DNA from 2 places in the Mesorhizobium salmacidum genome. Region 1 is predicted to be linked to the other one. Evidence: riboswitches for the same ligand, from Rfam matches in the RefSeq annotation. Region 1 holds a riboswitch; the other holds the start of a gene.
The links. Region 1 has a riboswitch for cobalamin ahead of O7A60_RS00805 (aromatic ring-hydroxylating oxygenase subunit alpha). Riboswitches for the same ligand answer to the same signal wherever they lie in the genome.
Positions count from the first base shown of each region.

Region 2: linked by a shared signal. The riboswitch ahead of O7A60_RS28625 (DUF1636 family protein) and the one ahead of O7A60_RS00805 (aromatic ring-hydroxylating oxygenase subunit alpha) in region 1 are both predicted to bind cobalamin.

Region 1 covers NZ_JAPYKS010000001.1:164,661-169,701, reverse strand. The annotation lists gene O7A60_RS00810 (FAD-binding oxidoreductase) at 1-434, opposite strand, end outside; gene O7A60_RS00805 (aromatic ring-hydroxylating oxygenase subunit alpha) at 500-1,747, opposite strand; cobalamin riboswitch at 1,863-2,064, opposite strand; gene O7A60_RS00800 (DUF680 domain-containing protein) at 2,556-2,762, shown strand; gene O7A60_RS00795 (DUF680 domain-containing protein) at 2,835-3,038, shown strand; gene O7A60_RS00790 (DUF680 domain-containing protein) at 3,105-3,344, shown strand; gene O7A60_RS00785 (ABC transporter ATP-binding protein) at 3,424-4,536, opposite strand; gene bglA (beta-galactosidase BglA) at 4,566-5,041, opposite strand, start outside.
Region 2 covers NZ_JAPYKS010000035.1:12,182-17,222, forward strand. The annotation lists gene O7A60_RS28610 (sugar phosphate isomerase/epimerase family protein) at 1-219, opposite strand, end outside; gene O7A60_RS28615 (Gfo/Idh/MocA family protein) at 216-1,247, opposite strand; gene O7A60_RS28620 (LacI family DNA-binding transcriptional regulator) at 1,442-2,467, shown strand; cobalamin riboswitch at 2,530-2,737, shown strand; gene O7A60_RS28625 (DUF1636 family protein) at 2,864-3,241, shown strand; gene O7A60_RS28630 (ABC transporter ATP-binding protein) at 3,238-4,026, shown strand; gene O7A60_RS28635 (ABC transporter substrate-binding protein) at 4,073-5,020, shown strand; partial or broken gene O7A60_RS28640 (FecCD family ABC transporter permease) at 5,020-5,041, shown strand, end outside.

The DNA.
Region 1 (5,041 bases):
CGCAGCATCGACATCATCGGCGTCACGCCGGATCCGGCCGAGATGAACAGATATTTCGCCGCCGGATGGCTGTGCAGTGAAAAGTCGCCGCCTGGTCCATAGGCCTTGACGTGCGAGCCGGGCGCCAGGTGATCGAACATCCAGCGTGTGCCGATGCTGCCCACCTGCGCCTTCACCGTCACCGCGATCGAGAATGGCCGCGACGGTGACGATGACAGCGTATAGGTGCGCATCAGCGGCCCGTCCGGTGTCGGCAATTCCAGCGTCACGAATTGGCCCGGCTTGTAGCGGAACCAGGTCTGGTTGTCGGACCGGAAGGTGAAGGTCTTCACGTCGGGCGCCTCGTCGGTGACGCCGGTCACTTCCAGCACCTGCAGCCTGTCGTTCCAGGGCGCCATCTGGTCGAGATGGCGATAGAGGCCGAGATCCGTCATCGCATTCATCCTCTTGTCCCTTTTGTTCCGCGCATGTCCAAAACCGCCGTCTCTAGCGATATGCCTTAGGCAACGCTGCGCAGGGCCGGCCGGCCGCCTTCGGCAAGCCGTGGCCCGATGAAGGATGCGTACCACTCGACGAACTGGATCACGCCGCCCTCATGCAGCTCCGAATAGGGGCCTGGCTCGTAGGCCGGCGACAGGATGCCGAAGGCGTTTTCCTCGACGATGCGGCGATCCTGGTCGTTGGTCTCGGTCCAGACATGGGTGAGTTCTGCGAGATCGTAATCGACGCCCTCGACCGCATCCTTATGCACCAGCCATTTGGTGGTCACCGCCGTTTCCGTGGCGCTGATCGGCAGCACCCGGAAGGTGACGGCGTGGTCGCCCAGGATGTGGTTCCAGGTCGTCGGATAGTGGTAAAGCAGCAACGAACCGATGCGGTCGGTTGAAACGCTGTCGGAAAGATTCCTCTCGACCGCGCGCTTTCCCGTCATCGTGTAGCTGACGGCATCGCGCAGCAGCGGCGCGCGGGTGGCGCGATACTGGCCGGCCGGATCGATGCGGAACTTGCTCGGCAGGCCGGCCGCTTCGCATTTCGCCCAGTGCGCCAGCATCTCCGGATCGCTGTCGGCGCCTTGCACGCCGGTCACCGTCGGTGCTTCCGGGAAGGTCTTGCAGAGTTCGGGATGGTTGCCGGCGCAATGATAGCATTCGCGGTTGTTTTCCCAGACCAGCTTCCAGTTGCCCTTCTCGATGATGGTGCTCTCGAAAGCGACTTTTGCCTCACGCAGCCGGTGCGGCAAAAGGTAAGGCTCGATCATCGCCCGCATCGGCGCGAAATCGGCGGGCTCGCTGGCCAGACAGATGAAGATGTAACCGCCAACGCTTTCGCAGGCGACGGGCTTCAGGCCGTACTGGCTCTTGTCGAACCCATCGACCATCTGGCGGGCGAACAGCAGCCGGCCGTCGAGCTCGTAGGTCCATTGGTGATAGGGACAGACCAGTTTGGTGGCCGTGCCCTTGTCACTGTTGCAGACGCGGCTGCCGCGATGGCGGCAGGAATTGTGGAAGGCGTTGATCTTGCCCTGCTGATCGCGCACCAGCACGACCGGATAATCGCCGATCTGCACGGTGATGAAGCTGCCCGGCTTGGGCAATTCGCAATCATGGCCGATGAACAGCCAGTCGCGATACCAGATCAACTCCATGTCCAGCTTGAAGTAGTCCGGGTCGGTGTAAAAAGGCTGTTCCAGCGAAAAGCCTTGTCTGCGGCTGTTCAATAGCCTCAGCATGTCGTTGCGCGCGTCCATGTCCTGTCCTTAGTTTCAAGGACTGAACTGGTGGTGATTGAGGAAGGACTGGGCGCAGATCGGCGAAAAGCCGGACAGACACCATCCGCCTCTTGACCGCCCACCGCGATCAGTCGAGTTCTAGCGATCTCGGGCTGGTTTCCGGGCTCTGGAGTTGTCCTTGCGGACCATCGCGACACCTTCCCAGGCTTTAGCCCAGTGGTCTCCCGTTGCGACTTGAACTCCACCACCGTTGCGGGGGCAGCGCCGGAATCTGACCGGCTTCCCAATTCTCCGCTCCGTCCTCACGCAGCGGCACCTGAGATGCCTGATCTAATCACGACAGGCTTTGCGACATCGGCACGAAAGCGACATCGCATCCATGCGGCGCGACACGCACGTTGGATCGTCATGACAGGCTTGTAGCAGTTGGAATCGCCTTCTGTCGCCAAGCCGCGCCGGCACCGCCTTTGCTCCCTGCAGGGAGCAACTAGGTTAACAGTTTCAAAAAGTGACTATTAGCGGAGTCTAAAATCGAACCGAACGGTTCGTTTCTGTTGACGGTGCGTGCAAGAGCTGTGAACGCCGAGCCTCCGACACAGTTGGTGATCGAAGTGCTGTTTTAAGTTAACCAATTGATATCACAAGATAAAATAAGAGATGCGGAAGGCGCTGGTACAATTTCAAGTGGTGGAGTCATGGTCCACGCTGAACAACTTCGTGATTGGAAACGGCAAGGGTGCTCTCCCACATCGGGGCTGTCCGAACGACGCGATTTAATCCCAAGACACGCCGCTAGACGGACGGAAAAATACTGGAGTACCAAAAAATGAAAAAGATCATTCTCACTGCCGCCGCCCTTCTGGCTGTTTCCGGCAGCGCCTTCGCTGGTAGCGACAATTACGGTTCGAACGGCGCCAACCAGCCTGCTGCCGCGGTGGACAGTTCGTACACCGCTTCCACCTCCACCAAGACGTCGGAGCCTGTTGCTCAGACGCCTGCTCAGGGCAGCGATCGCAACCTCTTCGGCCGCTAACGGCCTGTCCCCACGGATTGGCGGGCTTGCCCGCCGATCCGGCGGAATTCAAGAAATTCAGGAGTACCTAAAATGAACAAGATCCTTATTGCCGCCGCCGCCGTTCTGGCCATTTCCGGCAGCGCTTTTGCCAGCGACAACTATGGCTCCAACGGTGCCAACCAGCCTGCCGCCGCGGTGGACAACTCGTACACCGCGTCGGTCGACAAGTCGGCTCCTGCCAGCCAGGAGCCCGTCCAGCACGGCGCCGATCGCAACCTGTTCGGCAACAACTAACATCTCTTCAAGCAAGGACGGCGCGCTCAGCCCGCCCCTTGAATTCGAAAAAATCGGAGTACCAAAATGAAAAAGATTGTTCTTACCGCCGCCGCTCTTCTGATTGCCGCTGGTAGCGCCTATGCCGGCAACGACAACGTTGGCGACACCGACATCAACAAGCTGGCGACCGTCAACGTCGACACCTCGCATACGGGCTCGACCCGCAAGAGCGCATCGCCCGTCTACAAGCTGCTCAATTCGTCGGGCGACGTACAGAAGTCCGCCCCTCAGGGCGCAGACCGCAACCTCTTCGGCAACAACTAACCAGCCGTGGTGATATACAAAAGAGAGCGGCGGGCTTACCCGCCGCTCTCTTTTTGCATTGTCGAGACAGCTTGTGGTCTCAGGCGGCTTTGGCTTCCGCTTCGTGCAGGGCGAACGACCGTCCATCCGCATCGAAGATATGAAGATCTCCGGCATTGGCGGTCAGCCGCAGCGTCGAGCCGCGCTTGACCTCGACATTGCCCGGCAACTTGGTCACCAGCGGCAGGTCGGCACGGCCGATGTCGATATAGACCAGCTGAACCTCACCGAGCTGCTCGAGATAATCGACCGTCCCCTCGAACAGATAATCGCTACCACTGGCGATCGCGAGATCTTCCGGCCGCACGCCGAAGCTGACCGCCGCTCCTTTTGCCGAAGCAGGCGTCGCGATCGGTACCGTCGCCTTGCGGCCGCCGACATGACTGACGATGGTCGGATTGCCCGTCTTGTCGACCGCCGCCGGCAGGATATTCATGGCCGGTGAGCCGATGAACTGGGCGACGAAGAGGTTGCCGGGGTTCTTGTAGAGCTCCATCGGCGTGCCGACCTGCTCGATGTGGCCATCCTTCAGCACGACGATGCGGTCGGCCAGCGTCATCGCCTCGACCTGGTCGTGCGTGACATAGATCATGGTCGTGTTGGGCATCGATTCCTTGAGCTTGGCGATCTCGATGCGCGTGGCGACGCGCAGCGCCGCGTCAAGGTTCGACAGCGGTTCGTCGAACAGGAACACTTTCGGATTGCGCACGATGGCGCGGCCGATGGCGACACGCTGGCGCTGGCCGCCCGACATCGCCTTGGGCAGGCGGTCGAGATATTTGGTCAACTGCAGGATCTCGGCCGCCTGCCGTACCCGCTTGTCGATCTCGGCCTTGCTTTCCTTGCCGATCTTCATCGAGAAGGCCATGTTGTCGTAGACGGTCATGTGCGGATAGAGCGCATAGGACTGGAACACCATGGCGATGCCGCGCTTCGACGGCGGCACGTCGTTGACCACCTGGCCGTCGATCCTGAGTTCACCCGAGGTGATTTCCTCAAGCCCGGCGATCGAGCGCAGCAAGGTCGACTTGCCGCAGCCCGACGGGCCGACGAAGACGATGAATTCGCCCGATTTGATGTCGAGGTCGATGCCGTGGAGAATGTTGAGATTGCCGTAGGACTTCTTCACTTGTCTCAAATTGACATCGGCCATTGATTTCCTCCAGTGGTTCCTCAGATGTTTCAGCCTATGCGTCCGAACCAGGCGTCGTAACCGCCGAGTTCGACCGAACCGGTGCTCGCCTGCCCGGAAAACCCGTGTCCCGCCAAACGTTGCAGGGTTCGGTTGCCGAGGTCAATCTTCGCCGGCCTGGCGCCTAGATTGAAAACGCAGACGACCTCCTCATTGCCCGCCCGGCGGGTGAAGGCGACGGTGTCGCCCTCGCTTTCGATGAAGGTGAGGTCGCCCTTTGCCAGCGCCGGATGGGCGCGGCGGAAGGCGAGAAAGCGCCGGTAATGCTCAAGCAGGGAGGTCTCGTCGCCTTGCTGCACGTTGACCGCCTGTGACAGATGCTTGGCCGGCACCGGCAGCCAGGGTTTTGCCGGGGAGAAGCCGCCATTCCTGGCGCCGCCATCCCACACCATGGGCGTGCGGCAGCCGTCGCGGCCCTTGAATTCCGGCCAGAAGCGGATGCCGTAGGGGTCCTGCAGGTCTTCGA
Region 2 (5,041 bases), on a different contig from region 1:
CACGCCGAGCGACGACACCGTGACATCGGCATCGCCGATCGCCTCGCGGATCTGGCCCGCCAACCGGGGCAGGTCCTTGCCGCCCAGTGTCTGCCAGAAGAAGGGCTGGATGCTCTCGAAGCCGAGCGGCAGGATTGCCTTGATATAGGCGGCCGGGTCGTCGAGGTTGGCCCGCACCATGGTACCGATCCTGATGTCGAGGAGCGGGTTTGGCATCATTGTGCTTCCTTTGCGATCATCACGCGGCGTCCGGTTTCGGCGCTCTCGATGGCGCCAAAGACCATGGCCAGGCTCTTGATGTTGTCGGCGCCGCGCGTTTCCGGCTCGGTGCCGGTCTCGATGGCGCGCATGAAATCCCTGATGATACCGAGATGGCCGTCGACGCGGTCGGCGGGATCGAGCGCGGGCACCTCGATTGGCTGAATTTTCTCGAACATGCCGTCGCGGCCCGGCACCACCATTTCCGCCTTCAACCCTTCATGGCCGTCCCAGATCAGGCTGCCGCGCTCGGCGACGATGCGCCAGCTGCCCTCCCAACTGGTGCGGAAGCCGGCCGCGCACCAACTGCCCGCATAGGTGAAGATCTTGCCGCCGCCGAGATCGAAGACCGCGCTGGCCGACGAGCCCTGTCGGTACCAGGAATTGGCCGGTTCCCATTCCTGGCAATGGACGCCGGCCGGCTCGCCATTGACCATGTAACGGGCGGCGTCGAATGTGTGGATCGCCATGTCGAGCAGCAGCACATGGGCCATCTCCTCGCGAAAACCGCCGAAATGTGGCGCGACGAAAAAGTCGGCGTGGATGCTGGTCGGCTTGCCGATGGCGCCGGAGTCCAGAAATCTCCGGATGCGCCTGACATTGGCGACATAGCGGCGGTTCTGGACGACGGCATGGATGCGCCCGGCCTGGCGGGCGGCCTCGACGATGGCGCGGGCATTCTCCGGGCTATCGGCGAGCGGCTTTTCCGTCAGCAGATGGCAATGATGGGCAAAGGCGGAAAACGCAACGTCGCGCCGGGCGGCGGGAACCACCACATCGAAGACCGCTTGCGGTCGGGTCTGTTCGAGCACAGCGTCGAGACTGGTGCCGATGACGGCACCACCAAGGTCGTATTCGCGAGCCCTGGCCTTCGCCCTGTCGGCATCGAGATCGACAAGGCCGACAATGGCGAGCCCGTCGATTTGCCGCGCGGCATCGAGCCAGGCCTTGCTCATCGCTCCGCAGCCGACCAGAACGGCGTCGATCATCCAGCGCTCCTCCTCTCGGCCCCTCCAGGCCGATCGTCCCGGCGTTCACGACGTGACCGTAAACGTTTTTCCGTAAACGTTTACGAGAACACACCCGAAGGCGTAGAATGTCAATCGGCCGCCCATGAAAATCGTCGTTGCGCCTTGGCCCGGGCGGCCACCGGTGCTAGCCAAGCAAGGGGGAGAACAGTCACTTGGCGTCCAGCATTCACGACCTTGCCCGTCACCTGAACATTTCGATCGGCACGGTGTCGCGCGCCCTCAATGGCCGCGCCGACGTCAATGCCGACACACGCCAGCGCGTTCTCGAGGCGGCCAGGGCTCTCAACTATTCGCCAAACCAGTCCGGCCGCAGTCTCAGGCAAGGCGCTACCCACTCGATTGCCTTCATGCTGCAGCCGCATCCGGGCGACCAGGAATACGGCGAGCCTTTCTTCATTCCGTTCCTGACTGGATTGCAGGGCCGGCTCGCCGAAAGCGGGCTGGATCTCATCGTGGTGATGGGCGCGCCGGGCGACTATCAGCAGGAGCGCCTGCGGCGTGTCGTCGAGACGCGCCGTGCCGACGCGGTGGTGCTGGCCTGGACGCGGCGCGAGGACGAGCGCATCGACTATCTGACCCAGGCCGGCTTCCCCTTCGCCACGCTCGGCCGCAGCCGCTCCGGCGACAAGGCCTACCCCTCGCTCGATCTTGATTTCGAAAAAGCAGGCGCCGACGCGGTCGATCGGCTGGTGGCGCGTGGCCATCGCCGGATCGCCGCCATTCGCCCATCGCTCGATCTGAATTTCGGCTATCTGTTCCTCGACGGCTACCGCAAGGCCTTGCGCCGGCATGGCATCGCCGTCGATCCCGGCCTGATTGCCGACGGCTTCATCAACGAGGCCGGTGGCTACGAAGTGACACCGCAGGTGATGCGGCGCAAGGACCCGCCGACCGCCATCATCTTCAACAATGACGCAATGGCGCTTGGCGGCTGCAAGGCGCTGGCCGAGATGGGCATCAAGCCGGGTCACGACATGGCGGTGACCGTCATCGTCGATACGCCGCTCTGCCGCTATTTCTCGCCAGCGTTGACTGCTTTCCGCCCGGCGCTGCAGCCCATGGGACGGCGGCTCGCCGAAATGCTGCTGGCGTCGCTGCCGGCTTTTGCGGGGGCCGCCGGGCCAGAGACCATCAGGGAGGTCTGGCCGCTGGAACTGATCGCCCGCGACAGCGATTGACCATTGGTTGGTTCTGTTATAACAAAACAAACGACTACCTTGCCTCGCCGCCGCGCGCGGCCTAGGCTGCGACTCGTGATGGTCCCCGAGCCGAAAGGCGAGGGGTGAAAAGGGAACGCGGTGAGATCCGATTTTGGGTCGAGGCCGCGGCTGCCCCCGCAACTGTAAGCGGCGAGCAAGATCCGGAACGCCACTGGCCGGCAAGGCTGGGAAGGCAGGATTGCGCAGAGACCCGTGAGCCAGGAGACCTGCCATCACTGAGTTGACCGGACGGGGTGTGCCGAGAGGAAACGTGGACATCGGTCTTGTCGGCCGGTCGACCAACATCCTTCCGTCGCCAGTTTTGAAAGTGACGGGAAGTTGGACGGCGCAATCGATCGTATTCACCCTGGGCCCATGCACCAGATCATCGTGTGCACCCTTTGCCGCGACGTGCCGACCGGCGTCAGGTCGGGCGAAGGTTTGTGCACCGAGTTGCGCTCCCGCCTCTCGGCCCAGCCTGACGTGGCGCTTGGTTTCACGGTCGAGAGCGTGGCTTGCATGGCGGGTTGCGCGCGTCCCCTGGCGGTGGCTTTCCAGGCGCCTGGCAAGGCCGCCTATCTCTTCCGGTCGGTCGATGCGCAGGCCGACGCTGCCGATCTCGTGCGGTTTGCCAGGCTTTACGCCTCGCTTCCCGACGGCTGGTGCAATTCCGGACAACGGCCGCCGCGCCTGGCCGGCAAGACGCTGGCTCGCATCCCGAGACCCGGCAAGCTGGTGGATGGCAATCGGTGACAGCGCCGCTTCTCGATGCGCGCGACTTGGGCGCGATGGCGAATGGCCGGCATCTGGTCCATGCGGTCAGCCTGTCGGTGACGTCAGGCGACCGCCTCGCCATCATTGGCCCCAACGGCGCCGGCAAGACCACGCTGCTGCGCATGTTGTCCGGCATGCTCAGGCCAAGCTCGGGGGAGGTGAAGCTTGGCGGGCGACGCCTGGACAGGATTTCACCCGCCGAGCGGGCCCTGCATATAGCCGTCGTGGGCCAGACAGACCAGCCGGACCCACGGCTGGCGGTGATCGATTATGTCGAGCTTGGCCGCGTCCCGCATGCCGGCCTGAGGCGCCGCGACGAGGAACGCGACATTGTCGTGGATGCGCTGCGGCGGACCGGCCTGTTGCCGCTGCTCGGCCGGACTATCGGCTCGCTGTCTGGTGGCGAACGCCAACGCGCCCAGCTTGCACGCGCCATCGCGCAGAAGCCCAAAATCCTGTTCCTCGACGAGCCGACCAACCACCTCGATCCGCGCGCCCGCGCGGAACTGCTCGAACTGGTGGCCGGCTTCGGCATGACCGTGATCGCGGTGCTGCACGATCTGACGCTGGTGGCACCCTTCGCCACCAAAGTGGCGGTGATGAACGAGGCCCGGCTGCATGCGCTGGCGCCGCCGCACGAGGCGCTGACGCAACAGCTTATCCGCGAGATTTTCGGCATCGACGTGTTTCGCCTGCGCCATCCCACCGAGGACCGCGAACTGACGGTGTTCGAGCTTCCGAACCGCGCCGCACCGCCGTCCTGATCAAATCCATCCTTATCCGACACGGTTCAACCAAGGAGCAAAGTCCGTGAAACGCCTCGCCCTGTCCCTCGTCTTCTCGCTGCTGGCCTCGACGGCCTTTGCCTTCCCCGTGACCGTCGACAGCTGCGGCAAGCCGCTGACCTTCGACGCGCCGCCAAAGCGCGCCGTCATCCATGATCTCAACATGGCCGAGATGGTCTTCGCGCTGAAGCTGCAGCCGTCCATTGTCGGCCTGACCGGTATCACCGGATGGTATAAAGTCGGCCCCGACTTCAAGGCAGAGCAGGGTTCCATTCCCGAACTGGCACCGAAATATCCGACGCTGGAGAATCTCCTCGCCGTCGAGCCCGAGTTCTTCTTCGCCGGCTGGTACTACGGCATGAAGCCTGGCGGCGACGTGACCCCCGACACGCTCGCTCCGCACGGCATCAAGACGCTGGTGCTGACCGAAAGCTGCGTCCATCTCGACAGGAGCCGCCCGGACGCCTCCATGGACCTGCTCTATGGCGACATCGAAAAGCTGGGCAAGATCTTCGGCAAGGAAGCAGAAGCGGAGAAGCTCGTCTCCGGCTGGAAGGCGCAACTCGCCGATATCATCGCCAGGGTCGGCAGCGCCAAGGGAACACGCGTGTTCCTTTACGATTCCGGCGAGGACAAGCCGTTTACCGCGGGAAAGTTTGCCATCCCCAGCGCCATGATATCGGCGGCCGGCGGCGACAACATCATGGCCGACATGGACACGAGCTGGGGTAACACGGACTGGGAGACGGTGGCGGCGCGCAATCCGCAATTCCTCATCCTGCTCGATTATCAGGACGGCGGCGGTTACAGGAAGCTGCTCGATTTCCTGAAGGCGCACCCGGTGATGAAAGAGACGGACGCGGTCAGGAACGAGCGCTTCGTGGCGCTTCGTTACGCCGAGCTGACGCCAGGACCGGCGAACATCGACGCCATCGGCAAGATCGCCAGGGCGATGCATCCGGAAGCGTTCTGATGGCTCTCGCCCGGGAGCACA